3 regions of the Pandoraea oxalativorans genome follow, and region 1 is predicted to be linked to each of the others. Evidence: predicted binding sites of a transcription regulator. Region 1 holds the regulator's gene; each other region holds the start of a gene.
The links. Region 1 encodes LexA, which represses DNA repair genes until DNA is damaged. Its sites were predicted from a motif close to ACTGTATNNNNATACAGT; they were not measured.

Region 1 (8,183 bases):
GCGTTCGCCGTTGATGACGTGCGTGGCGCTTGAGCAGGTGCGTCGTGCCCGCAAGTTGTCGCTCGCGGACGAACTGCGTGAAGAGTGGTTGATGATGCGCAGCGTCTTCAATCTCGACGGCCGCACCGGGGCCGAAGGCGTCGAGGGCATTCGCGCGATGGTGATCGACAAGGACCACAAGCCGCGTTGGCAACACGCGAGCATCGAAGCGGTGACGCCGGAAGACGTCGCGCGATTCTTCGACGGCGAGCGCTGCGGTGCCGATCATCCGTTGCTTACGCTGGGGCAGTGACCCCGGTAAGTGCGTTTCACAACGCAAGCGAGCTTGACTGCGAGTCGTCGCGAATAAGCCGCACGCACCGGAGTGCCGTGCTGGCTTCAACTCGTCTTCGCGCAACGCGCTAACGAGCTAACGAGCCAATGAGCTGAAGGGCCGGTGCAAATCGTCAAACCGCCGCCTGGCAGAACTGTTCGCCAACGGCCTGATCGAGTTTGCGACAGATGTCGGCGAACGTGCCGACCATCACGATGTGCGACCTGTCCCGATAAACGCGCACATCGTGACCTTCCTGCGTGTCTTGCACCTCACGACGCGCCTGCTGTTCCCGAACATTGCGCAATGCCTTCACGGCTTTCCCGGCGGGGCAACCCCGGCGGGTGGCCGACGCGACGGCGGCGGCAATGGTGCGCGGCAGCGTGGTGGTGCGCGTGCGCGTGGGTACGGTATAGGAGCGGGCGATGGCAGGCGCCGACGCAAACGGTCCGGACAGCGCGGAGAGACCGTACACCGCAGAGAGTCGCGTTTGCGACGACACGCGCACAGGCGATTGACCGAGAGACGTACGCAGCAAACCAAAGAGTCGAGCCATGATGCGATCCTTCTTTCAAAGCGGGTCAGAGGGACGTGTCTCGCTGCGAATGGCGCTCGTCTCACGAATCGTAGGCGCAGCAGGGCACGGGCGCCGGACCCAGCCCGGCGCAATCAAATGCAAATCTTCAGGGAGTGGGGCGAGCCGCAGTGTCGCGCTACCCCGGTTCGCGATGAGCGACCGTCAGCGGCCGCTCATTGATCGTTCATAGATCGTTGTTGCGAATCAGACCGACCGCAATCCCTTCCAGCGCGAAATCACCGCTGCCTTCGTCGACATTGATGTTTTCGAAATCGGGGTTCTCGGCAATCAGTTCGACGCCGCCCTTCACGCGGTGAAAACGCTTGACGGTCACGTCGTCGCCGATGCGTGCGACGACGATCTGACCTTCGCGCGCGTCGGCCGCCTTCTGCACGGCAAGCAGGTCGCCGTCGAGAATGCCCGCGTCGCGCATCGACATTCCGCGCACCTTCAGCAGGTAATCGGGCTGACGCGCAAACATGTTCGGATCGCACTGGAAGTTGCGTTCGATATGTTCCTGCGCCAGGATCGGGCTGCCTGCAGCGACACGGCCGACGAGCGGCAGCGACAACTGCATGAGGCCCATGTGCGGCAGTGTGAACTGATGCGTGCCGCCAGCGTCGTCCAGACGCTTCAGGCGAATCCCACGCGATTGACCGGCGGCCAGCTCGATCACGCCTTTGCGCGCCAGCGCCCGCAGGTGCTCCTCGGCGGCGTTGGCGGAGGAGAAGCCCAGTTCTGCGGCAATCTCCGCGCGCGTCGGCGGAAAGCCGGTGCGCTCGATCGCTTGCTGAACCAGTTCATAGACCTGCTGTTGACGGGCGGTAAGTTTGATCATGGCATCACTGTATGGAAGCACAGGTGGCTGTATTTTTGTACAGTGTTTGCAAAAACGCAAGGGAAAACTTCATGTACTGCATGAAGTTTGCGCTAGACATGCCCGTCTCACGACGGTCCGTCCAATCCTTGAGGGCCGTCGCGCCCCGGAACACCGGGCTTCCCGTCATGGAAGCCCGGTGCTCGTCGCGCGGCTGCCGTGGCGCTTACTTGTCCATGCGAACGATCATGAGCGTGCCGCCGACGTTTTCCACGCGCACCCGCACCTTGTCACCCGGATGCACGCTCCTGGCCATGGCAGCATCCTTCGCCTTGTAGGCCATCGTCATGGCGGGCATGGCGATGTTGGCCATCGCGCCGTGCGCGAGCATCACCATGCCGGTCGACGTATCGATGCTCTTGACCGTCGCGTCGGTCAACGCGCTGTCGGCACTGGTGTCGACGGCCGGTTTGCCCGGCATCGCCATGTTGCCCATATGGCTTGAATCGCCGGCTGCGAATGCGGACGATGCCGAAGCACCCCAGCCAGCCAAAAGCACACCGGAAACGATCAGGACTTGTTTCATTGCATTTCTCCAGAGGAAGTGGACGGCACGTCGGTGCCGTGTGGAACAACAGAGGGGACAACTGTGGACGGGCCGGCATGCGGCGCATCTGACAGACCGGCTGTCCGGGGCGCCAGCGGTGGCACCGCGCGCCGCAGGCGCCGCCGCTGCAACAGCAGCCATGCGGCGGGAATGACGAACATGGACAGCAGGGGGGCGGTCACCATGCCCCCGACCATCGGGGCGGCGATACGCTGCATGACTTCGGACCCTGCGCCGTGGCCGATCATGATCGGGATGAGGCCGGCCAGAATGACCGCGACTGTCATGGCTTTCGGCCGCACGCGAAGGACCGCGCCTTCGCGAATCGCCTCGACGATCAGCGCTTCGTCGGGTGTCGCGCCGTTTGCCAGTCGCCGGTCCAGCGCACCACGCAGATACAGCAGCATCACAACGCCGAATTCCGCCGCCACCCCCGCCAGCGCGATGAAGCCCACGGAGGTTGCCACCGACACCGCATGCCCCAGCCCCCAGATCAGCCAGAAGCCGCCAACGAGCGCGAAGGGAATCGTCGACATCAGCATCAGCGCGTCGACGGCCGAGTTGAATGTCAGCAAGAGCAGCACAAAGATGACCGCGAGCGTGATCGGGATCACCGTGCGCAACTTGGCCGCTGCGCGTTCGAGGTACTCGAACTGCCCCGACCATGCAATCGAATACCCGGGCGGCACGGCCACTTTTTCGGCGACGAGGCGCTGCATGCCAGCGACAGCCGTTTGCAGGTCGGTGTTGCGCAGGTCGATGTAGACGTACCCGGACAATCGAGCGTTTTCACTGCGGATCATCGGTGGCCCGTCTTCGACCCGAAGTGTCGCCACGTCGCCGAGTCGAATCTGTGCCCCGCGATCCGTCACGATCGGCAGGTCGCGCAGTGTCTCTACCGAGTCGCGGAATTCACGCGGATAGCGCAAGTTGATCGGGAAGCGCTCGCGCCCCGCAATGACTTCTCCGACGTTCTCGCCGCCAACTGCGGACGAGACGACGGCCTGAATGTCGGCAATCGCCAGCCCATAGCGCGCAGCGGCAAGGCGGTCGATATCGACGTCGACATAACGTCCGCCGTTCAGTCGTTCCGCGAGTGCGGACGTCACCCCCGGCGCATGCTTCACCGTCGCCTCGATTTGCGACGCGATCTTGTCGATCCCCGCAAGATCCGGTCCCGAAATCTTTACGCCCACGGGCGTTTTGATGCCGGTCGAGAGCATGTCCAGACGGTTGCGGATAGGGGGGACCCAGACATTCGACAGCCCGGGGACTTTCACACGGCTGTCGAGTTCGTCGATCAGCTTCTGCGGCGTCATGCCCGCACGCCATTGACTGCGCGGCTTGAACCGGATGGTCGTCTCGAACATTTCCAGCGGGGCGGGATCGGTGGCTGAGTCGGCGCGCCCCGACTTTCCGAACACGGTCTGCACTTCGGGCACCGTCTTGATGAGCCGGTCGGTCTGCTGCAACAATTCGGACGCTTTCTGCACCGAGATCCCCGGCAACGCCGTCGGCATGTACAGCAGATCGCCTTCGTCGAGCGGCGGCATGAATTCACCGCCGAGCCGGGAGATGGGGATCGCCGTGACCGCCAGCGCCACGAGCGCCGCGCCGAGCGTGATCCACGGGCGGCGCAATGTCGCTTCGAGCAGCGGACGGTACATTGCCATCAGCACCCGGTTGATGGGGTTGGCGGCCTCCTGCGGGATGCGTCCGCGAACGAGGTAGCCCATCAGCACCGGCACCAGTGTCACCGACAGCCCGGCAGCGGCGGCAATCGTGTACGTCTTCGTGAACGCGAGCGGGGAGAAGAGTTTGCCCTCCTGTCCTTCGAGCGAGAAGACAGGGATGAACGACAGCGTAATGATCAGCAGCGAGAAGAACAGGGCAGGGCCGACTTCCGCGGCGGATTCGGCAACGAGTGCCCATCGTCGCGATGGTTTTAGCGTCTCGCCCGGATGCGCATGCGCGAACGCTTCGAAATGCTTGTGCGCGTTCTCGATCATGACGATGGCGGCATCGATCATCGCCCCGATGGCAATGGCGATGCCACCAAGCGACATGAGGTTGGCGTTCACCCCCTGATAGCGCATGACGATAAACGCAGTGAGCACGCCGAGCGGCAGCGAAAGAATGGCGACCAGCGCGCTGCGCAGATGGAACAGAAAGATGGCGCAGACGATACCGACGATGACGAACTCTTCGATGAGTTTGTCTTTCAGGTTGTCGACTGCGCGCTCGATGAGTTGCGAGCGGTCATACGTCGTGACAAGTTCCACGCCCGGCGGCAGCGAGTGCTTGAGATCGGCGAGTTTCGCTTTCACGGCCTCGATGGTCGCCAGCGCATTTTTGCCCGAGCGCATCACGACGACACCGCCCGCGACTTCCCCCTGTCCGTTGAGCTCCGCCACGCCCCGGCGCGCTTCCGGTCCGATCTGAATGCGAGCGATGTCGCCGAGCAACACCGGTGTGCCGGCGGCATCGGCACGGATGACCACGCGACGGAAGTCGTCCGGCGAGCGCAGATACGCTGTCGAGCGCACCATATATTCCGACTCCGCCATCTCGACGACCGAGCCGCCCGAGGCCTGATTCGCTTTCGCGAGCGCTTCGGCGACGGTGGCCTGCGAGATGCCGAACGCGCGCAACTTGTCCGGATCGAGCACGACCTGGTACTGACGTACCATGCCGCCGAGGGAGGCGACTTCGGAGACGTCGGGCACGGACTTGAGTTCGAACTTCAGAAACCAGTCGTTGAGCGCGCGCAACTGGCCGAGATCGCGATGCCCGGTACGGTCGACGAGCGCATACTCATAGACCCAGCCGACACCCGTGGCGTCCGGTCCGAGCGACACCTTTGCGCCTTGCGGCAAACGGCTCTGCACCTGATTCAGATATTCGAGCACGCGTGAGCGCGCCCAGTACTGATCCGTCTTGTCGTCGAAGAGGACGTAGACAAAGGCGTCGCCAAACGACGAGTAAGCGCGGATCGTCCTGGCGCCGGGCACGCCGAGCAGCGTCGTGGTCAGCGGATACGTCACCTGATCTTCGACCACCTGCGGCGCTTTGCCCGGATACGACGCCTTGACGATGACCTGCGTATCCGAGAGATCCGGCAGGGCGTCCAGCGGTGTCTGCGTGAGCGAGTAGGCACCCCAGACGGCCAGCAGCAACGACGCGAGCAGCACCAGCAACCGGTGGTGTATCGACCAGCGAATGAGGCGCGCGATCATTGGCGGCCTCCGCTGGCTTGGGCGCCATCCCTGCCTGGCATGGCCGACATGGCAGAAGCGCCTGACGATGCGTCGGAGGACGCGTCCGATGAGGCGTCCGATGATGCGCCGGATGCCGCGCGCTCAGACGGAGTCGCCGTCGCATCGGACGCGTTGCTTAGCTTTGGCAGCACCGATTTCAGACTGGCTTCGGAGTCGATCAGGAACTGTCCCGATGCGACGATCTCCTGACCCTGCGTCAATCCCTGAAGCACCACGGTGTTCGCGCCGACATCGATGCCGGTAGTCACCGTGACAGGCATGAGCGCACCGTCGGCCTGGCGCACGATGACGACGCTGCGCTTGCCCGTGGCGATCACCCCTTCGGACGGCACGAGCAGTTGCGACACGGCCTTCGCGTCGCTCAAGTGCGCGCGCACGAGCATCCCCGGCGTGAGCCGCTCGCCTGCATTGTCCAGCTCCAGGCGCGCCTGCAACGTCCGGGTGCCGGGATTGATGCCGGGGAGAATTTCGCGCACGCGTGCGTCGATGTGCTGCGTTTCGTCGGCGGCGAGCGTAGCGTCGACCTTCATGCCGGGATGCACGCGCAGCGCCATCGCCTCGGGAATCTCGACGACGAGCCATAGTTTCGACAGGCCGGCCACCTTCGCCAGTGTCTGCCCCGGTGAGACCATCGCGCCGTTGCGCACGTTGAGCTCCGTTACCACACCGGTGCGCGGTGCGCTCAGCACGACATGCGTTTGCGCTTGGCCGGTGCGCTCCAGGCTGGCGATCAGCGTGTCGGGTATCGACAGGGCGCGCATGCGCGCGCGCGAGGCGTCGAGCAGCGCGCCGCTCATCCCGCTACGCACGAGCGCGAGGTATTCCTCCTGCGGCGCGAGCCAGTCGGGTACGAACAGCGCTGCCACCGGCGCGCCCCGCGAGACACGCTGCATCGGGGCGTTCGCGTACAGACGGTCGATGTAGCCGGTCACGCGCGATTGCACGACATCGGCCTGCGATTCGTCGAATTGCGTGGTGCCGACGACATCGAAGCCCGGCGCGACGGCGGCGCGTCGCACCGTGGCGTAACGGATGCCGAGGTTCTGTTGAAGGCCGGAATCGATCCGGACACCGTCGTTACCGGCTTCGTCGGCATACACGGGCACGAGTTGCATGTCCATGAAGGGCGACTTTCCGGGCTTGTCGAAGTGCTGCGCCGGCATCATCGGGTCGTGCCAGTACAGCACGCGACGCTGACCGGCGGCGGGCGCGCCGTCGAGATTGTCGGAAGCGGCGGATGCGCTCGCGCTGGCGTGGCCCGGCGCAAAGTATTGTCCACCGGCATAGCCCAGTGCGAGCAAAGCGCAAGCGGCGAAGAGGGCCGTGCCGGCGTAAATCGCAGTTTTCTTTTTCACGGGGAGGTCTCTTAACGGTCGGCCATCGAAGGCGGGAGCACTTGAAACTCGAGCTGCGCCCAGACCAGCGCCACATCGCGCTGGAGATCGAAGACTTGCAGTTGGGAATCGAGCAGGCTGCGGCGAGCGGCGAAGACGTCGGCGAGGGTGCCGGCGCCACCGCGATAGGCGGCATTCGCAAGCGCGACGCGTTGCTCGGCTGCGGGCAGCAACGACCCTTGCAGGTTCGCAATGCGTTCGCGCCCGTTCGCGAGCAACGTGCCGAGCGTGCGGATGTCGGCTTCGACCTGACGTTGTGTGTCCTGATAGCTCAGGCGAGCGCGCTCGGCGAGTTCGGTTTTCTCGGCAACGTCGCGATCCTGACGTTGCGAACGGTTGATCGGCAGGGGAATGCTCACGCCGACCGACACCATGTTCGAGAACTGTGGGCCGCGCTGCTGATATGCCACTTCCCAAGTCCAGTTGGACGAGCGGTTACTGGTGGCGACGGCGGTGTCCGCATCGGCCACGGCAATGTCGTCGGCGCCCGTGACGAGCGTCGGTTGCACGCGCGCGAGTTGGTCCGGTGCGAGCGCAGGGACGGCGCTGTCGAGCGACGGCGGCTCGCCCGAGACGTCGCTCACCGGCGTGACGGTCCAGCGCGACAGGCCGATGAGCGCCGTGCGCTCGGCCTGCTGCGTCTTGAGTGCCTGATCCTGTGCCTGCGCGAGCATGAGACGCGCCTGCGTAACGTCGGATGCCGTGGTTCTTGCGCCGCGGTACGACGCGGTGGTCGCGGCCAACTCGTGCGTCATGTGGTCGACGAGCGCCTGAGCGACAGCCGCAGACTTCTTGGCGTAGAGCGCGTTCAGCCAGGCGATGGCCGTCTGCTGACGGATGTTGGCGACCTGCGTCAGATAGCCGGAGCGCTGGCGGTCTACGACGCGCTCACCCAGGTCGGAGCGCAGGCGTCGCTTGTCCGACGACACCCACTCCTGCTCGATGCCGATGCGCCGCATCGTCATGAAATCCCCACCGACGGTAAAACGCTGATCGCCGTTGACGGGCAGATTGTCGACGCCCGCCTTGAGGGTGGGATCGGGCAACTGACCGGCGCGTGCTGCGGCCTGCGTGCTCGCACGTACCGACGCCAGCGCCGCTTGAAGTGCGGCGGAATGGTCCGTCGCGGATTGCAGCGACGCTTCTAGCGATAACGCCGCTGCTTGCACCGACGCGGCGGCACTGGCCGTGCTGGCA
Region 2 (8,183 bases), 2.5 Mb from region 1:
ATAGAAGCGCTCGAACACGCGCGGTCGCTCCGCCGCAGGAATGCCTGGCCCTGTGTCTTCGACTTCCAGGTGCACGAAGCCGTCGGACGCCTCGTGACGCAGCCGCACCGTCACCTTGCCGCCGGCCGGCGTGTAGCGGATCGCATTGTCGATCAGGTTGTTGAGCAACTCGCGCAACATTACCGGCTGCCCGGACAGATGCACCGGAAACGGCGGCTCCTCGAAGCCGAGGTCGATGCGTTTGGCGAAGGCTGCCTGAAACCAGTCCTGCATGGCGCTGCGCGCAAGCAGACTGAGGTTGAGCGGCGTGAAGGCGGCAGCGTCGTTCGCACTGTTTTCGGCGCGCGCAAGTGCGAGCAACTGATTGACGAGACGCGCGGCCTGTTCGGAGCTCATCGCGATTTGCGAGAGCGAGCGGCGCAGTTCGTCGGGAGATGTCTGACGTAACGCCAGTTCAGCTTGCATGCGCAGGCCTGCGAGCGGTGTCTTGAGCTGATGTGCAGCGTCTGCAATGAAGCGTTGCTGGAGTTTCATGTTCTGCTCAAGGCGTCCGAGCAGATCGTTCAGCGAATTGACGAGCGGCGCGATTTCCGGCGGTGCCTGTCGCGCTTCAAGTGGCGAAAGATCGTCGGGACGGCGCGCGCGAATGTGCTCCTGCAACGCATGCAGTGGCGCAAGACCGCGCGACAGTCCGAACCAGACGAGCACGATGGCCAGCGGCAGAATCACGAACTGCGGCAGGATCACGCCCTTGATGATTTCGTTAGCCAACTGGCTGCGTTTGTCGAGCGTCTCCGCGACCTGTACCAGCGCCATGCTGCCCGGTGGCTGCATGCGCGGCAGATCGACATAAGTGAACGCAACGCGAATGTCGTTGCCGCCTACGGTTTCGTCGCGAAACTGGACCACTCCGGGTTGCGGACGGTCGTCTTCATGAGGCAGCGGCAACTCTGCCGTACCGCCCACGAGTTCGCCCTTCGCGCCGAGCACCTGATAGTAGATGTTGTCGGTCGCGTCGGCGCGCAGCAGATCGCGCGCGGGCATGGGCAGCGCGAGCGTGACCTGGCCGCGATCCGAATGAACCTGCTGGGCGAGAACGTAAGTATTGGTCTCCAGCGCGCGGTCGAACGGGCCGTTGGCAATCGATTTCGCGACGAGATACGTCACCGCAATACTCATCGGCCAGAGCAGCAGCAACGGCGCGAGCATCCAGTCGAGGATCTCGCCGAAGAGCGAGCGCGGCGGCGGCTCGGCCTCGCGCTCCAAGGGCGCGCCGAAGCCCGGACGTACGAAGGGATCGGCGTAAGGGTCGAAGGGGTCGGCGACGTCTGCGGACAGGTGGCGCGGGTCGTCCTGATCGGCGTGGGACGCGTTGTCCGACGACGCAGGCGCGGCGCGATGGGGGTGACGAAAGCTCAGGCGCATCGGACGAGCCCGATCATGCTGCGTTGGCGGGGGCCGCTGCCGGCTTCTCCAGACAATATCCCAGCCCGCGGATCGTGGCGATGCGTACACCGCTCGGCTCGATCTTCTTGCGCAGCCGGTGCATGTACACCTCGATGGCGTTGTTGCTCACCTCCTCGCCCCATCCGCACAGATGGTCGACGAGCTGTTCCTTGGAGACGAGCCGTCCGGTGCGCAGCAGCAGCACTTCGAGCAATTCGAGTTCGCGCGCGGACAGATCGAGCATCTGCTCGTTGATATAGGCGGTGCGACCGACCTGATCGAAGCTCAGCGGTCCGTGGCGGATCACCGTCGAGCCGCCACCTGCGCCGCGGCGGGTCAGTGCCCGCACGCGCGCTTCGAGTTCGGCGAGGGCGAACGGCTTGGCCATGTAGTCGTCGGCACCGAGATCGAGGCCCTTCACGCGGGCGTCGACGCTGTCGGACGCGGTCAGGATCAGAACGGGCAGGTGGGAATTGCGGGCGCGCAGACGGCGCAGGACTTCGTGACCGGGAAGACGAGGTAGACCGAGGTCGAGAATCAGCAGGTCGAACGTCTGGGCGGACAGCGCGGAATCGGCTTCGAGCCCCGTTTTGACGTGATCGACGGCGTAGCCTCCCTGACGCAGCGAGCGGGTCAGGGCGTCGGCCAGAATGCTGTCATCCTCTGCGATGAGAATTCGCATGGGCGTGATAGGCTTGTGTAGGCACCAATGCCTGACGGCACGGGTGTGTCTCCTGTGATGTTGCGGCGCGTGGTTCGCGGCTTTTTTTGTCGTTTCGGCGCTTTCGGACAACAGGCACTTGCAAAGAGCACTGGTTTTTTATACAGTACCGGCAGTCACGCCTCACTCGAGCCGTCTCGCTCATCATATCAAAGGACGATTCATGGAAGAAAGCAAGAAAGGGTCTGCCAATCTGTCGGCCGAGAAAGGCAAGGCGCTCGCCGCCGCCCTCGCGCAGATCGAGAAGCAATTCGGCAAGGGCTCGATCATGCGTCTTGGCGACGGCGAGGTCGAAGCGGACATCCAGGTCGTCTCCACGGGCTCGCTGGGTCTGGACATCGCGCTGGGCGTCGGTGGTCTGCCGCGCGGCCGTGTGATCGAAATCTACGGCCCGGAATCGTCGGGTAAGACCACGCTCACGCTCCAAGTCGTGGCGGAAATGCAGAAGATCGGCGGCACCTGCGCGTTCATCGACGCAGAACACGCCCTCGACGTCGGTTACGCCAACAAGCTGGGCGTCTCGGTGCCGGAACTGCTGATCTCGCAGCCGGACACGGGCGAACAGGCCCTGGAAATCGCCGATGCGCTGGTGCGCTCGGGCTCGATCGACCTCATCATCATCGACTCGGTGGCGGCACTGGTGCCGAAGGCCGAAATCGAAGGCGAGATGGGCGATTCGCTGCCGGGTCTTCAGGCACGTCTGATGTCGCAGGCGCTGCGTAAGCTGACCGGTACGATCAAGCGCACGAACTGCACGGTGATCTTCATCAACCAGATTCGGATGAAGATCGGCGTCATGTTCGGTAACCCGGAAACGACGACGGGCGGTAATGCACTGAAGTTCTACTCGTCGGTGCGTCTGGACATCCGCCGTATCGGCTCGATCAAGAAGGGCGACGAGGTGGTCGGTAACGAAACCCGCGTCAAGGTCGTCAAGAACAAGGTGTCGCCGCCGTTCCGCGAAGCGATTTTCGACATTCTCTACGGTCAGGGTATCTCGCGCGAAGGCGAAATCATCGATCTGGGTGTCAACGCGAAGATCGTCGAGAAGGCCGGCGCCTGGTACAGCTACAACGGCGAGAAGATCGGTCAGGGCAAGGACAACGCGCGTGAATTCCTGCGCGAAAATCCGGAAATTGCCCACGAGATCGAGAACAAGGTACGTGCATCGCTGGGCGTGACGGCGATCAACGAAACCGGTGAGATCGAAGCAGAAGACGAAGCCTGATCGTTTGATTGGCGTCTGAGTTGTTGGAGCGGCAGCGCGAAGCCCTATGGTGTCGCGCTGCCGTTTTGCATTCTTGCTGCGCAAAGCAGCGCTACGATGAACTCATGATCAATCGACGTCCTCCCCGTGATCCGAATGCACCGCCGCCCCCACCGGGCGACGAGGCCGTCGCGGTCAAGCGGTCTCGCAAGCCGACGCTGAGTCTGAAAGGGCGCGCGCTATCCTATCTGGCACGTCGCGAATACAGCCGGGCGGAACTGCGTCGCAAGCTCACGCCTTACGCGGACGCCGAGGATCCCGAAGCGCTTGATCGTGTGCTCGACGCGCTTGAGCAGGAACGATGGCTGTCGAATGAGCGGTTCGCGGAAAGCGTGGTGAACCGGCGCGCCTCGCGTATGGGCACGACGCGTATCGTCGGTGAGCTCAAGCAGCATCAGGTCGACGCCGAAACCGTCGCCGCGATCTCCGAACAATTGCGGGAGACCGAACTCGCCCGCGCGCGGGCCGTCTGGCAAAAGAAGTTCGGCGAAGTCGCGGCAACGCCCGAAGCGCGCGCCAAGCAGATGCGTTTTCTGGCAGCACGTGGTTTCTCGCGTACCGTTATCAGCAAAATCGTGCGAGGTGCGGATGAGTTTTTGGACGACGTCTGACACCGATGCCATCACTTCGTTATGGATGCGTGCGCATTCATCGGCGAAGCGGTCGCCGTGTGAGACTTCACGCAACCCGCGTGAATGCTCGCGTGACACGACGATGAATCTCGTGTGACGCATGGCGTCTCGCTTATCGCGTTATGGCGTCGCACCATGCGCGCCTGTCACTCGGAATTTTGATAATCCGACCGATGGGTCGGGTAATTCCGCCTTATGCGACGGGCTTCTGCTGCGCTGCGGCAGACGGCGCTGTCGCCTATGCTAGAATCAAGATCTTTCTGCGTTCATGCATTGCACACTTCCGCATGCCGCTCTCCGCGCCTGCCCCTCGTACCTTGCGTCACCGTCGCACGATCGCTGTTGAAGCGTTTTCGCGCGAGGATGGCCTATGGGACATCGAAGCCCGACTCACCGATCACAAGGATCGGGATTTTGCATTGGCAACGGGCCTTCGCAAGGAGGGTACGCCGATCCACGAGCTATGGCTGCGGTTGACGATCGATGAGGATTTCGAAGTGCATGACGCCGAGGCCGTCTCCGATTGGGTGCCTTATCCCGGTATTTGCGATCAGATCGGCCCCGAATATCGTCAATTGATCGGTCTTAACCTGCGGCACGGCTTCCGGCGCGGGGTTCGCGAGCGCCTCGGCGGCGCGGCGGGCTGTACCCATCTCACAGAACTTTGCAGTGTCCTGCCGACGGCAGCGATTCAGGCGTTTGCCGGCGTGGTGATTGATACCCCCGACACGGCAGCGGCCACGGATGTCGATAATTCGGCACCTCCTTTCCAACTCGGACATTGTCACGCCCTGCGGTTTGATGGCGAGGCGGTGCGCCGGTTTTACCCGCGCTGGTTCAACGGCCGCGCAAACGATCGAGCGAACGAGCCCACGACGCCCGTCACATCAGAAGCGGTGCGCGATGAGGCCTCGACTCGCAAGCTCGAACCCAAACTTCCAACTCAGCAAGAAGGGAATCACGCATGAAGATTCATGAGTATCAAGGCAAGGAAATCCTCCGGAAATTCGGAGTCGCGGTGCCCCGCGGCATTCCGGCGTTTTCCGTGGACGAGGCCGTGAAGGCAGCCGAAGAACTCGGCGGTCCGGTTTGGGTGGTCAAGGCCCAGATTCACGCAGGCGGTCGCGGCAAGGGCGGCGGCGTGAAGGTTGCCAAGACGATCGAGCAAGTGCGTGAATACGCCAGCCAGATCCTCGGCATGCAACTGGTCACGCACCAGACCGGTCCGGAAGGTCAGAAGGTCAATCGCCTGCTGATCGAAGAAGGCGCCGACATCAACAACGAACTGTACGTCAGCCTGGTGGTTGACCGCGTCACGCAGAAGATCGTGATGATGGGTTCGAGCGAAGGCGGCATGGACATCGAAGAAGTCGCCGAAAAGCACCCGGAACTGATCCATCACGTTGTGATCGATCCGTCGGTTGGCCTGACGGACGCGCAAGCCGACGACTTCGCCAAGAAGATCAGCGTGCCGGAAGGTTCGGTGCCGCAAGCGCGCACGATCCTGCAAGGTCTGTACAAGGCCTTCTGGGAAACGGACGCTTCGCTGGCCGAAATCAACCCGCTGAACGTGAGCAAGAACGGCACCGTCACGGCACTGGACGCCAAGTTCAACTTCGACTCGAACGCCCTGTATCGTCATCCGGAAATCGTCGCTTACCGCGATCTGGACGAAGAAGATCCGGCTGAAGTCGAAGCCTCGAAGTTCGATCTGGCCTACATCTCGCTCGACGGCAACATCGGCTGCCTGGTGAACGGCGCCGGTCTGGCCATGGCCACGATGGACACCATCAAGCTGTTCGGCGGCGAGCCGGCCAACTTCCTGGACGTGGGCGGTGGCGCCACGGCAGAGAAGGTGACCGAAGCGTTCAAGATCATGCTGAAGAACCCGAACCTGACGGCCATTCTGGTCAACATCTTCGGTGGCATCATGCGCTGCGACGTGATCGCCGAAGGCGTGATCACGGCGTCGAAGGCTGTGTCGCTCAAGGTGCCGCTCGTCGTGCGCATGAAGGGCACGAACGAAGACCTGGGCAAGAAGATGCTCGCCGAATCCGGTCTGCCGATCATCTCTGCGGACAGCATGGAAGAAGCTGCCCAGAAGGTTGTCGCGGCTGCCGCAGGCAAGTAACCAGAACAGTCGAAGCCATTGCGGCGTGCCGCTCCCGAAAGGCTGAGCGCACACCGTCAGGCAACAGGACGAAGGAAATCAAGCAATGTCGATTCTGATCAACAAAGATACCAAGGTCATCACCCAAGGTATTACTGGCAAGACCGGCCAGTTCCACACCCGTATGTGCCGCGAATACGCGAACGGCAAGAACGCGTTCGTCGCTGGCGTGAACCCGAAGAAGGCTGGCGAAGACTTCGAAGGCATTCCGATCTACGGTTCGGTCAAGGACGCCAAGGAGCAGACCGGCGCGACCGTGTCGGTGATCTACGTGCCGCCCGCAGGCGCTGCTGCCGCCATCTGGGAAGCCGTCGAAGCCGACCTGGATCTGGCGATCTGTATCACGGAAGGCATTCCGGTGCGTGACATGATCGAAGTGAAGGACCGTATGCGTCGCGAAGGTCGCAAGACCCTGCTGCTCGGACCGAACTGCCCGGGCGTGATCACGCCGGACGAACTGAAGATCGGCATCATGCCGGGTCACATCCACAAGAAGGGTCGCATCGGCGTGGTCTCGCGCTCGGGCACCCTGACGTACGAAGCTGTGGGCCAGCTGACCGCTCTGGGTCTGGGCCAGTCGAGCGCCGTCGGTATCGGTGGCGACCCGATCAACGGTCTGAAGCACATCGACGTCATGCAAATGTTCAACGACGATCCGGAAACGGACGCCGTGATCATGATCGGTGAAATCGGTGGTCCGGACGAAGCCGCTGCCGCTGAGTGGATCAAGGGCAACATGAAGAAGCCGGTCGTCGGCTTCATCGCAGGCGTTACGGCGCCCCCGGGCAAGCGCATGGGCCACGCCGGCGCGCTGATCTCGGGCGGTGCCGATACGGCCGAAGCCAAGCTGGCCATCATGGATGCCTGCGGCATCAAGGTGACCCGCAACCCGTCGGAAATGGGCCGTCTGCTCAAGGCAGCGCTGTAATTCCCGCCGGACGACCCAGTCGTTGCCGTCGCCGGAACCGGCGGCGGCGCGTCGGGTCTTGAAAGAGGGAGCCCGGAACATCGGGCTCCCTCTTTTGTCTTTGTGCCGTGATTGGCATCATCCGTCTGACTGGTTTCAAACGTTCCCCGAGGATTTCCGCGCATGCTTGCGTTTTTTGCCGAGCTGAACTGGGCCGCCGTGCTGCAGATCATCATGATCGACATCCTGCTGGGTGGCGACAACGCTGTGGTGATCGCGCTCGCGTGCCGCAATCTGCCGGCCAAGCAACGCCTGCAAGGCATTGTCTGGGGCACGATCGGGGCAATCGTCCTGCGTGTGATTCTGATTGCGTTTGCCGTGACGCTACTCGCCGTGCCTTATCTGAAGGCCATTGGCGGGTTGCTGCTGCTCTGGATCGGTACCAAGCTGCTGGTGCCCGACCATGATGCGCACGACAGCGTCAAACCCGCCGACAAGCTCTGGACGGCGGTCAAGACCATCATCGTGGCCGATCTGGTGATGAGCATCGATAACGTGATCGCCATTGCCGGGGCTGCGGAAGGCGCGGCGGACCATCATCAATTGCCGCTGGTCATCTTCGGTCTGCTCGTGAGCATTCCGCTCATCGTCTGGGGCTCGCAACTGGTGCTCAAGGCGCTCGATCGGTTCCCGGTCATCGTGATGGCCGGGGCGGCGTTGCTCGGATGGATCGCCGGCGGTCTGATCGTCTCGGACCCGGGCATCGGTCATCTGCTGCACCTGCCAGGTGATGCGGCGAAATACACGCATTATGTGGCGTCGGCCATCGGTGCGCTATTCGTGCTGATCGTGGGGCTGGTGCTCAAGCGGCGCAGCGAGGCACGTCAGATGCGTGCAACCTCTTCGAAATAATCAGGTCCATTGCCGGGACTGAGGGGCTCGGCCGGGGCTTTCCCATGGTCGATGAATGACCGGTCGGTGTCCGATGCGTGAGCGACCGACGCACGACCGGGCGGTCTCTACGGGTGAATCTTCCGGCT
Region 3 (8,183 bases), 1.9 Mb from region 1:
ACGGTCAACCCGTCCCTGCGCGACTCGGTGCCGTTCGTTCTGCAACTGATGTCGGCGAAAAGGCGTGCAAGCGCACAATAACTAGAGGAACGACTCGGGAAACGACCGAGCGAGACGAAGGCGCATCGTTGGAATGCATCGAAACAAGTCATTGATTTATTGATACTTTATTTTTCGTTGCGCCTACGCAACATGAGGACGCTTACGTAAAAATACATATGGTGCGATGCAACACATCACCCTATACTGAATTCGTCTCCTCCATGTCTCCTCCTGATATGGATTAAGCCCGCAACGCGCGGGCTTTCTTTTTTTCTGCGAGCGATTTCTGCGCTCAGCTTCTGCGATCAGTCGATCGCGGCCGCGCACGCATCCGTCGGTGTCGCGAGCGCGCCTCCCACCCCCGGAATGATCTTCAGGCCCGCCGACACCACACGGCACGGTGCCGCCAGCAAGCCACATCCCGCCACCGACGTCACGAACGGCAGAATCGCGAACAGCGCCCACCAACGACGCAAATTGCGCGGAGCGGGCTTCGATGCCTGTCGACCGCCGAGGTCCGAATCGTCAAAATCCACCGCACGGCGGGGGTGACGGAGGGCGAATGCATCGCTCGCGTCAGTCGTACGGGCCGTATGGGCGTGAGGGGTCGCGATGGCCTTTCGGCTCATCGTATGAAACGTCGTCATGGGGGGCGTCCTGAGAGGGGCTAGGTGCCGGAAATACCGGCGGTTCGGGTGAGTTCTGTCAGTTGAGAGGTCGGGCCATCGCCATACGGTCTTCGACGGTGCGCAGCGAGCGAATCCGTCACGCCGCCGGCGTCGTATGACCGATGTACGTGAAGCGCGGCACCGGGCCGCTCTCGGTCATCACCGGTTCGTTCCAGATGCGCAGCAGCCGCGTGCTCATCGGCAAGCCCTCACGCGGATAGAGCCGTGTGTAGACGACGACAGGTTCGTTCGTCTCGTCGGCACGGGCAATGCCGAGCGCGAGATAGCAATTCCCCTTGTAGTGACGGTAGACACCGGGGCGAAACGCCTCGATTTCGGGCGTCGATTCCGCCGACGCCGCTGGCACATTCGACAACATCGTTCTCTTCTCCTGCATTCCTGCCTACGACTGCCGCGCGCAGCCGCGCCTGCGACACCCTGCGCGAGCGTCGAGTGCCGACGCTTCAATGCCTCGGGGCGTCAGGACCTCAGCGCGGCACCACGATTCCCACCGACTTCGCCAATGGCGCGGGCGAAATACCCGAGGCCCCACGAAACGGCTCATCCAGATTCACGATCAGTGCGACCACCATGCCGATCGCGCCCATGTGAATCGCGATGATGAGATTGCTTTTCCACGTCCCCGGATAACGGCCGTTCATCGCCATCGCCGCGAGCAGGAACAACGAGATGACCCACCAGAACATGCCCGGCACCGTCTTCGTCGCGTTTTCGAACCGCCCCTGTCTCGCCTCTTCGAGCCGATCCAGCAACGTACGAATCGAACTCGCGCTGTCTTCATGCCGCGCAATGACGCGCCGCGTGGCGCCGACAAACGCCGTCAGCGCAGATTCGGTGCTCGGCGAAAGATCCGGATCGGCGGTACTCAGCGTTTTCCATTCGTCCGTGACGGCGGAGCTCACGTAGCCGCGCAGCAGCACACGTGCCGACTGCGCTTCGGCATCGCCCACCGCTTTCAGCTCACGATCAAGGCGCCGCACCACGGACGCTTCGTGCAACGCCTGATCGTCGGCATGACCAAGATTGGCCCGCACGTCGGTCAACACGTGGGCGAGCACAAAGACGATGAATGCCAGCAGGCTCCCGTGGACCACATCGGCCACCGTGCCGCGCACCTCCGTCGGGTCGGCAAGACGGTCGAACAGCATGACACGCGCGAGCCAGGCGACGACAACGGCAAGCAATGCCGTGCCGAGCGCCAGGCCGACGAGCAATAGCCCCGTCGGCAGCAACGTCATCCGATCCACCATCCATTGCATCCCTGTCTCCCGGCATCTGCATCGTCGCGACGACAATGCCACGACAACCCCACGACAACCCATTTCTGCGGTATCCCTCGGGCAGCGTGAGCGCAATGCTCCGCCGCCGATGCGGCGACTATACCTGATGCACGGAAGACGGCAACTTTAGAAAATTTCCGCGCCTGACATCGGAAACGTGACGAAAGATTTCGCGACACCGCGCGACGCAGAAGACCGCACCTAAAGCGCTTTCGTGAGCAGTACCGTGGTGAAGCCGCTGTCCCACGCCTCGTCGGGATAGGTAGCCACTTCGCAATACCCGCAGCGGATATAGAACGCGCGGCTCTGCACGTTGAACGTGTCGGTTTCAAGTCGTGCAAGCGGGTGGCCAAGCGACCGCATTTTCGCTTCCGCGTGCGCGAGCAGCAACGCACCGACACCGCGTCGCTGCTGCGACGGCGTCACGTGCAGGGCATCGATGAAATCGCCCACCACGTGCACCATGCCGACGATATCGTCATCCGACGCAATCGGCACAGCCACCACGAATTCAGGCCAATGTGCCTGCACATAGGCTCGCGTGCGTTCACCGGAGGCGAATGCCGCCGCCACCTCCGGACGCAGCATCGGCGCCCATGTCGTGCGATACGTCTGCATGAGAAGGTGCGTCACCGCATCGACATCGGACGCACGCGCCTCGCGCAGCACGATGTCCGGACAACGTTCAGGACCAGGCATTGCGAAGCTTCCTTGCGACGTCGATGTGCACCGCGACGTCGCCAACCGGCCCGCGCGGCACATCGTCCTCGCGCGGCTTCGGGAAAATGTCGTACAGCGGCAGCATCTTGTCGGACACGAAACGGCTGCGCGTGCCGTACACGTGGCGATCGCCCAGTCCGGTTTGCTGGTGGACGTAGAACCGCTGCGGCACAACGAGTTGCAGCGACTCTTTTGCACGCGTCATGGCCACATAGAGCAGACGTCGCTCTTCCTCGATGTCTTCTTCGTCACCGGTGCTCATATCGGAGGGGATACAGCCATCGACCACGTTGAGCACGTACACCGAACGCCACTCCTGCCCCTTGGCACTGTGAATCGTCGACAGGATCAGGTAATCCTCGTCGAGGAGCGGCGGACCGGATTGCGCACTCGTAGCGTCGGGTGGATCGAGCGTCAGCTCGGTCAGGAATTGCTCGCGCGAGCCGTACGTGTTGGCGATACGCGCGAGTTGTTCGAGATCGGCCTGACGCACGACGGCGTCGTCGAAACGTTGGGTGAGCAGCGGTGCGTACCAGCGCAGCGCCAGGTCCACGTCCGCCGGCCACGCCAGCCGTGCGTCGTGCAGCGTCATGAAGACTTCGACGAACGCTCGCCACTGCGTCGCGGCACCCGACGGTGGCCTGAACTCGACCAGCACCTGCGCGGGTGTCGCGGACTGCGCCATGGCATCGAGCAACCGCGTGGCGCTCACAGGCCCGATACCGGGGACCAACTGCGCAACGCGAAAACCCGACAACCGGCTCGCCGGGTTATGCGCCCATCGCAGGATCGACAGCATGTCCTTCACGTGCGCCGCTTCGAGAAACTTCAACCCGCCGAACTTCACGAAGGGAATATTGCGACGCGTGAGTTCCAGCTCCAGCGCCGCGCTGTGACTGCCCGTGCGAAACAGCACGGCCTGTTGCGTGAGTCGCGTGCCGGTCTCACGTTGCGCCAGCACCTGATCGGCGACCCAGCGCGCCTGCCCCGATTCGTCGCTCACATTGACGAGTTGCGGCAGTCGCTCCGATGCCCGGTCCGTCCACAACGCCTTCGCATAACGCTCGTTCGACTCGGCGATCACAGCGTTGGACGCATCGAGAATCGGCTGCGTCGACCGGTAATTGCGCTCCAGCGTCACCACGTGCGCCGACTCGGCGAACTGGCCCGGGAAATCGAGGATGTTGCGGATCGTCGCCGCGCGAAACGCGTAGATCGATTGCGCGTCGTCGCCCACGACGGTCAGGCCGCGCCCGTCCGGTTTCATCGAGAGAAGAATCTGCGCCTGCAAGCGATTGGTGTCCTGATACTCATCGACGAGCACATGATCGAAGCGGGCATCGAGTTCGCGCGCTAGTTCCGGTGCGCCCATCGTCTCGGCCCAATACAGCAGCAGGTCGTCGTAGTCGAGCACGTGCTGCGCTTGTTTCGCGTCGACATAACCGCCGAAAAGCTGCTTGAGTTGCGCTTCCCATTGCGCACACCAAGGGAAATGCCTGGCGAGCACTTCGGCCAGCGGCGCCTGACTGTTCACCACGCGCGAATAAATCGACAGACACGTGCCTTTGAGCGGGAAACGCGACTGCGTCGCGGAAAAACCAAGGTCGTGCCGGACCAACCCGAGCAGGTCCTCGGCGTCGCTGCGGTCATGGATGGTGAACGCGTCCGATAGCCCGATACGCGGCGCGAAATCGCGCAGCAACCGTGCGCCGATCGCATGGAACGTACCTGCCCACGGCAGCGACGGCGGTTGTGTCGACGACAACCCCAGCACCTTCTGCAATACGGCCCCCACGCGCCGCTCCATCTCCCCGGCGGCACGTCGCGAGAAGGTGAGCAGCAGGATCCGGTTGGGGTCTGCGCCGCGCACGATCAGATTCGCGACCCGGTGCGCGAGCGTACTCGTCTTGCCGGACCCCGCCCCGGCAATCACGAGCAACGGACCGCCGGGTGCGCCATCGTCGCCTACACCGAAGTCGACGGCTTCACGCTGACGGTCGTTGAGTTCGGCCCACGGATCGCGGGCGGCGGCAGACGGGTGTTCTGACATGCGGGTTGGCGAATGAACGGCTGTAAAACGGTCGATGACCGACAGGAATAGGGGCTAAAGCAAGGGCAAAAGCAAGCAAACAAGCTAGGCCGCGCAGCGCCTCGCTGGCATCGATCGGGTTTAGGTACGCTCAAAGAGTACTGTATATTTATACATTATAACGATGGGTTTTGCGCCCATCGAGCCCCTTGCGAAATTCGGATGAATCCTCGCTGTCACCCGCTTCGACAGCCCGCCCCCCGCCCACGGCCCCTATGACAATCCGCACCGGCACGTCGTCCTGGACCGATCCCACGCTCATCGCGTGCGGACGGTTCTACCCACCGGGCGTCGATACCCCGGCCGCGCGCCTGCGCCACTACGCATCGAAGTTCGATCTAGTCGAGGTCGACAGCAGTTACTACCGATTGCCCGACGCCGACATCGCCTGGCGGTGGACACAGCGCACGCCCCCCGCCTTTCGCTTTCACATCAAGGCGTTTCGCGCCTTTACCGGGCACAACACGCCCCTCGCCGCGTTGCCGTCCGATATCGCGCAGGCGTTACCGTCACGTGACGCTCAACACCAGCGCCCATCGCCGGACAGCGCACAAATCGCCGCCGCCGACCTTCCCGTCGAGTTGCGTGACGAGTTGTGGCGACGCTATCTCGAAGGCGTCGAGCCGTTGCGCCAAAGCGGGCAACTGACGGCCATCCACTTCCAGTTCTCGCCAAGGGTGAAGAACGACCGCGCCGGACGTGCCCTCGTGTTCGAGACGGCGCGACGACTAGACGGCGAGCGCCACGCGATCGAATTTCGCCACCGCAGCTGGTTCGATACGCCATCGCGCGAGGCGGCCACCCTCGCCATGCTGCGCGAGACGGGCGCGGCGCACACCATCGTCGACAGCCCCGCCGGGTTCGACAACACCGTGCCCGCCGTGTGGGCCACGACGCGCGACGACCTGTGCGTCGTGCGTCTGCACGGACGCAATGCCGCTGCATGGAACCGCGGGAGCATAACAGCCTCATCGGGTCGCTTCGTCTACGAGTACAGCGCGAGTGAATTGATCGACATTTCAGCGCGTGTCGAACGGATCGCCGCGCTCGCCGACGACACCCACGTGCTCTTCAACACCAATCACGAAGATCAGGGGATGAAGAACGCGTCTGCGTTTCAACGCGCACTCGCCGATCTGGCTCGCCTGCGTTAAGGACGAAGCGCTTTGCCGGAGGCGTGCCACCTGCGTGCCGCAGTGGCGATGCGATCAGGAAGCGCGCGCACTCTCCATAAGTGACATTTCTTGGGACGAAATGCCGAACCCGATCGGCGAATTCCGATAAATCGACCGCTTGCCACTTCTGCCCGGCCCGCGCCCCTAGAATCGCCCTCAGATTCACGGAGGACAGCATGGTGGCGGACAGGGAATATGTCGAACGGGTGAGGGATTACGGGTGGGAGGATATCGGCGATTTGTGGCAGAAAGTCCAGCAATGCTCAACGCCCGGATGGGACCCCGGAAAAGCGCTTGAGTATCTGGTGCTGAAGGGGTTTGAATTGAGCGGGGCACAAGTCAGATGGCCCTACAGCGTCGACCTTCTTGGAACAAAGAACGTTGAACAGATCGACGGGGTCGTGTACGTGGCCAACATTGCCGCGATGATTGAATGCAAAGACTATTCGACGCCCGCAAGTCGGGCGAGCCGGAAGTTGGCATACGGTCCCATTGCGAAATTGCAAGGACAACTCGCGCGGCGTCCTTCTGCGCTGATCGGCTGTCTGTTCACCACGGGAGAATTCAGTCGATCAACGCTTGCGTTGATCAACTTCACCAAACCATCAACCATCTTGTGCTGGACCGGTCACGACATCGACCATTGTGTCCGTCGAAAGGACTTCTGCGAAGCGCTGAAAAGCAAGCTTCGTGCGTGCATAGAAGATGCTACGCATTGCCGCATCTCACAAGATCACAACGGAGCGTGACTATGTTGAAGCGAAATATCGTGTGCCCATCATCGGACGGCGCAAAGCTTCTCAAAGCCTGGCTACCGCAACACGTTGTAGACTCGTCGATATTCTATCTGAGCAAGAGTCAGACGCTCGCCGACTGCCATGCCGCCCCAATCCTCCGGGAGAACGAACTACAACTTCTGCTGATTCGCAACGCCTATACCTATCATGAGGAACTGATACTGGACATGGAGGGCGATTCAGAGGAGATGCTGTCTCTGTATTCGTCGGAGCGACGATTCGAGGTGGAGGTCGTAGCGCCCGCGCTTGAATGGATGCTCTTCGAGACACCGGAAATCTTCGAAGCCATCTTTCGCGACAGGGCCACGTCCCGGCTCCAGTTAATTGGTTCCTATGAGCCTGATCGAGCGATACGGGAAGCCGGGACAACCGTCGACGGCATCATTGCTCGCCTCAATGACAAGACTCGTGAACTGTTGCGCGCGACGCCCACGGCACAGCGAATCCTCAAGCGGATTACCCAGCTCGACGAGAAACCTTTCACATAAAAAAGCGAGGACGATGCAAAGCATCGTCACTCGCCGTCATCGGCATCGATACAGCATTACCAACTGCGCGTCACTTCTTCCCAGCCTTCACCGCCTGCTCGATCCGCGCGCCGACATCCGGATCGACCTGCTTCCAGTAGTCGAACGCGCGCTCCAGTACCGGACTGCGGACACCGCCGAGCAGCGCACCGGAGACCGTTTCGACGAGACGCGTACGGGCCGCTTCGTCGAACACGTTACGCACGAGGTCGCCCGGCTGCGAGAAGTCGTCATCGTCCTTGTGCAGCGTGTAGGCACTGCGGACCATGGCGCCGTCGGATTCCCAGCCGTCTTCGGCCGCACCTGTCTGATCGGCGTAGGGACGTCCACCGCTGTTGGGCACGTACACCGGGGCGTTACCGCTATGTTCGTAAGCCATGTGACCGTCGAACATATACGTCTGCACCGGCACCTTCGGGCGGTTCACCGGCAGTTGGTGGAAGTTGGTGCCGATGCGATTGCGCTGCGCGTCGTTATAGGCGAACGCACGGCCGAGCAGCATCTTGTCCGGCGACAGACCGATGCCCGGCACGGTGTTGCCCGGCGAGAACGCCGCTTGCTCGATCTGCGCGAAGAAGTTCTCCGGATTGCGGTTGAGCGTCATCTTGCCCACCTTGATCAGCGGATAGTCCTTGTGCGACCACGTCTTCGTCAGATCGAAGGGATTGAAGCGGTACTGCTTCGCGTCCGCGTACGGCATCACCTGCACCGACAGGATCCAGCTCGGGTTGTCGCCACGCGCAATGGCGTCGAACAGATCGCGACGGTGGAAATCGGCGTCCTGACCGGACATGGTCGCGGCTTCGGCATTGGAGAAGAACTCCATGCCCTGCTGCGTGTGGAAGTGATACTTGACCCAGAATT

Region 2: the regulator LexA is predicted to act here: its motif matches at 2,258-2,275, upstream of recA (recombinase RecA).
Region 3: the regulator LexA is predicted to act here: its motif matches at 4,921-4,938, upstream of MB84_RS01620 (ATP-dependent helicase).

The regions. Positions count from the first base shown of each region.
Region 1 covers NZ_CP011253.3:2,295,797-2,303,979, forward strand. The annotation lists gene MB84_RS10365 (enoyl-CoA hydratase/isomerase family protein) at 1-292, shown strand, start outside; gene MB84_RS10370 (hypothetical protein) at 447-869, opposite strand; gene lexA (transcriptional repressor LexA) at 1,075-1,728, opposite strand; gene MB84_RS10380 (copper-binding protein) at 1,934-2,293, opposite strand; gene MB84_RS10385 (efflux RND transporter permease subunit) at 2,290-5,550, opposite strand; gene MB84_RS10390 (efflux RND transporter periplasmic adaptor subunit) at 5,547-6,947, opposite strand; gene MB84_RS10395 (TolC family protein) at 6,959-8,183, opposite strand, start outside.
Region 2 covers NZ_CP011253.3:4,780,221-4,788,403, reverse strand. The annotation lists gene MB84_RS21095 (sensor histidine kinase) at 1-1,425, opposite strand, end outside; gene MB84_RS21090 (response regulator transcription factor) at 1,439-2,128, opposite strand; gene recA (recombinase RecA) at 2,331-3,395, shown strand; gene recX (recombination regulator RecX) at 3,500-4,045, shown strand; gene MB84_RS21075 (DUF2889 domain-containing protein) at 4,354-5,034, shown strand; gene sucC (ADP-forming succinate--CoA ligase subunit beta) at 5,031-6,197, shown strand; gene sucD (succinate--CoA ligase subunit alpha) at 6,283-7,164, shown strand; gene MB84_RS21060 (TerC family protein) at 7,327-8,055, shown strand.
Region 3 covers NZ_CP011253.3:359,684-367,866, reverse strand. The annotation lists gene MB84_RS01645 (alpha/beta fold hydrolase) at 1-81, shown strand, start outside; gene MB84_RS31560 (DUF6726 family protein) at 348-518, opposite strand; gene MB84_RS01635 (DUF1653 domain-containing protein) at 808-1,089, opposite strand; gene MB84_RS01630 (bestrophin-like domain) at 1,199-1,990, opposite strand; gene MB84_RS01625 (GNAT family N-acetyltransferase) at 2,213-2,710, opposite strand; gene MB84_RS01620 (ATP-dependent helicase) at 2,697-4,781, opposite strand; gene MB84_RS01615 (DUF72 domain-containing protein) at 5,036-5,974, shown strand; gene MB84_RS01610 (hypothetical protein) at 6,172-6,744, shown strand; gene MB84_RS01605 (hypothetical protein) at 6,747-7,280, shown strand; gene MB84_RS01600 (catalase) at 7,351-8,183, opposite strand, start outside.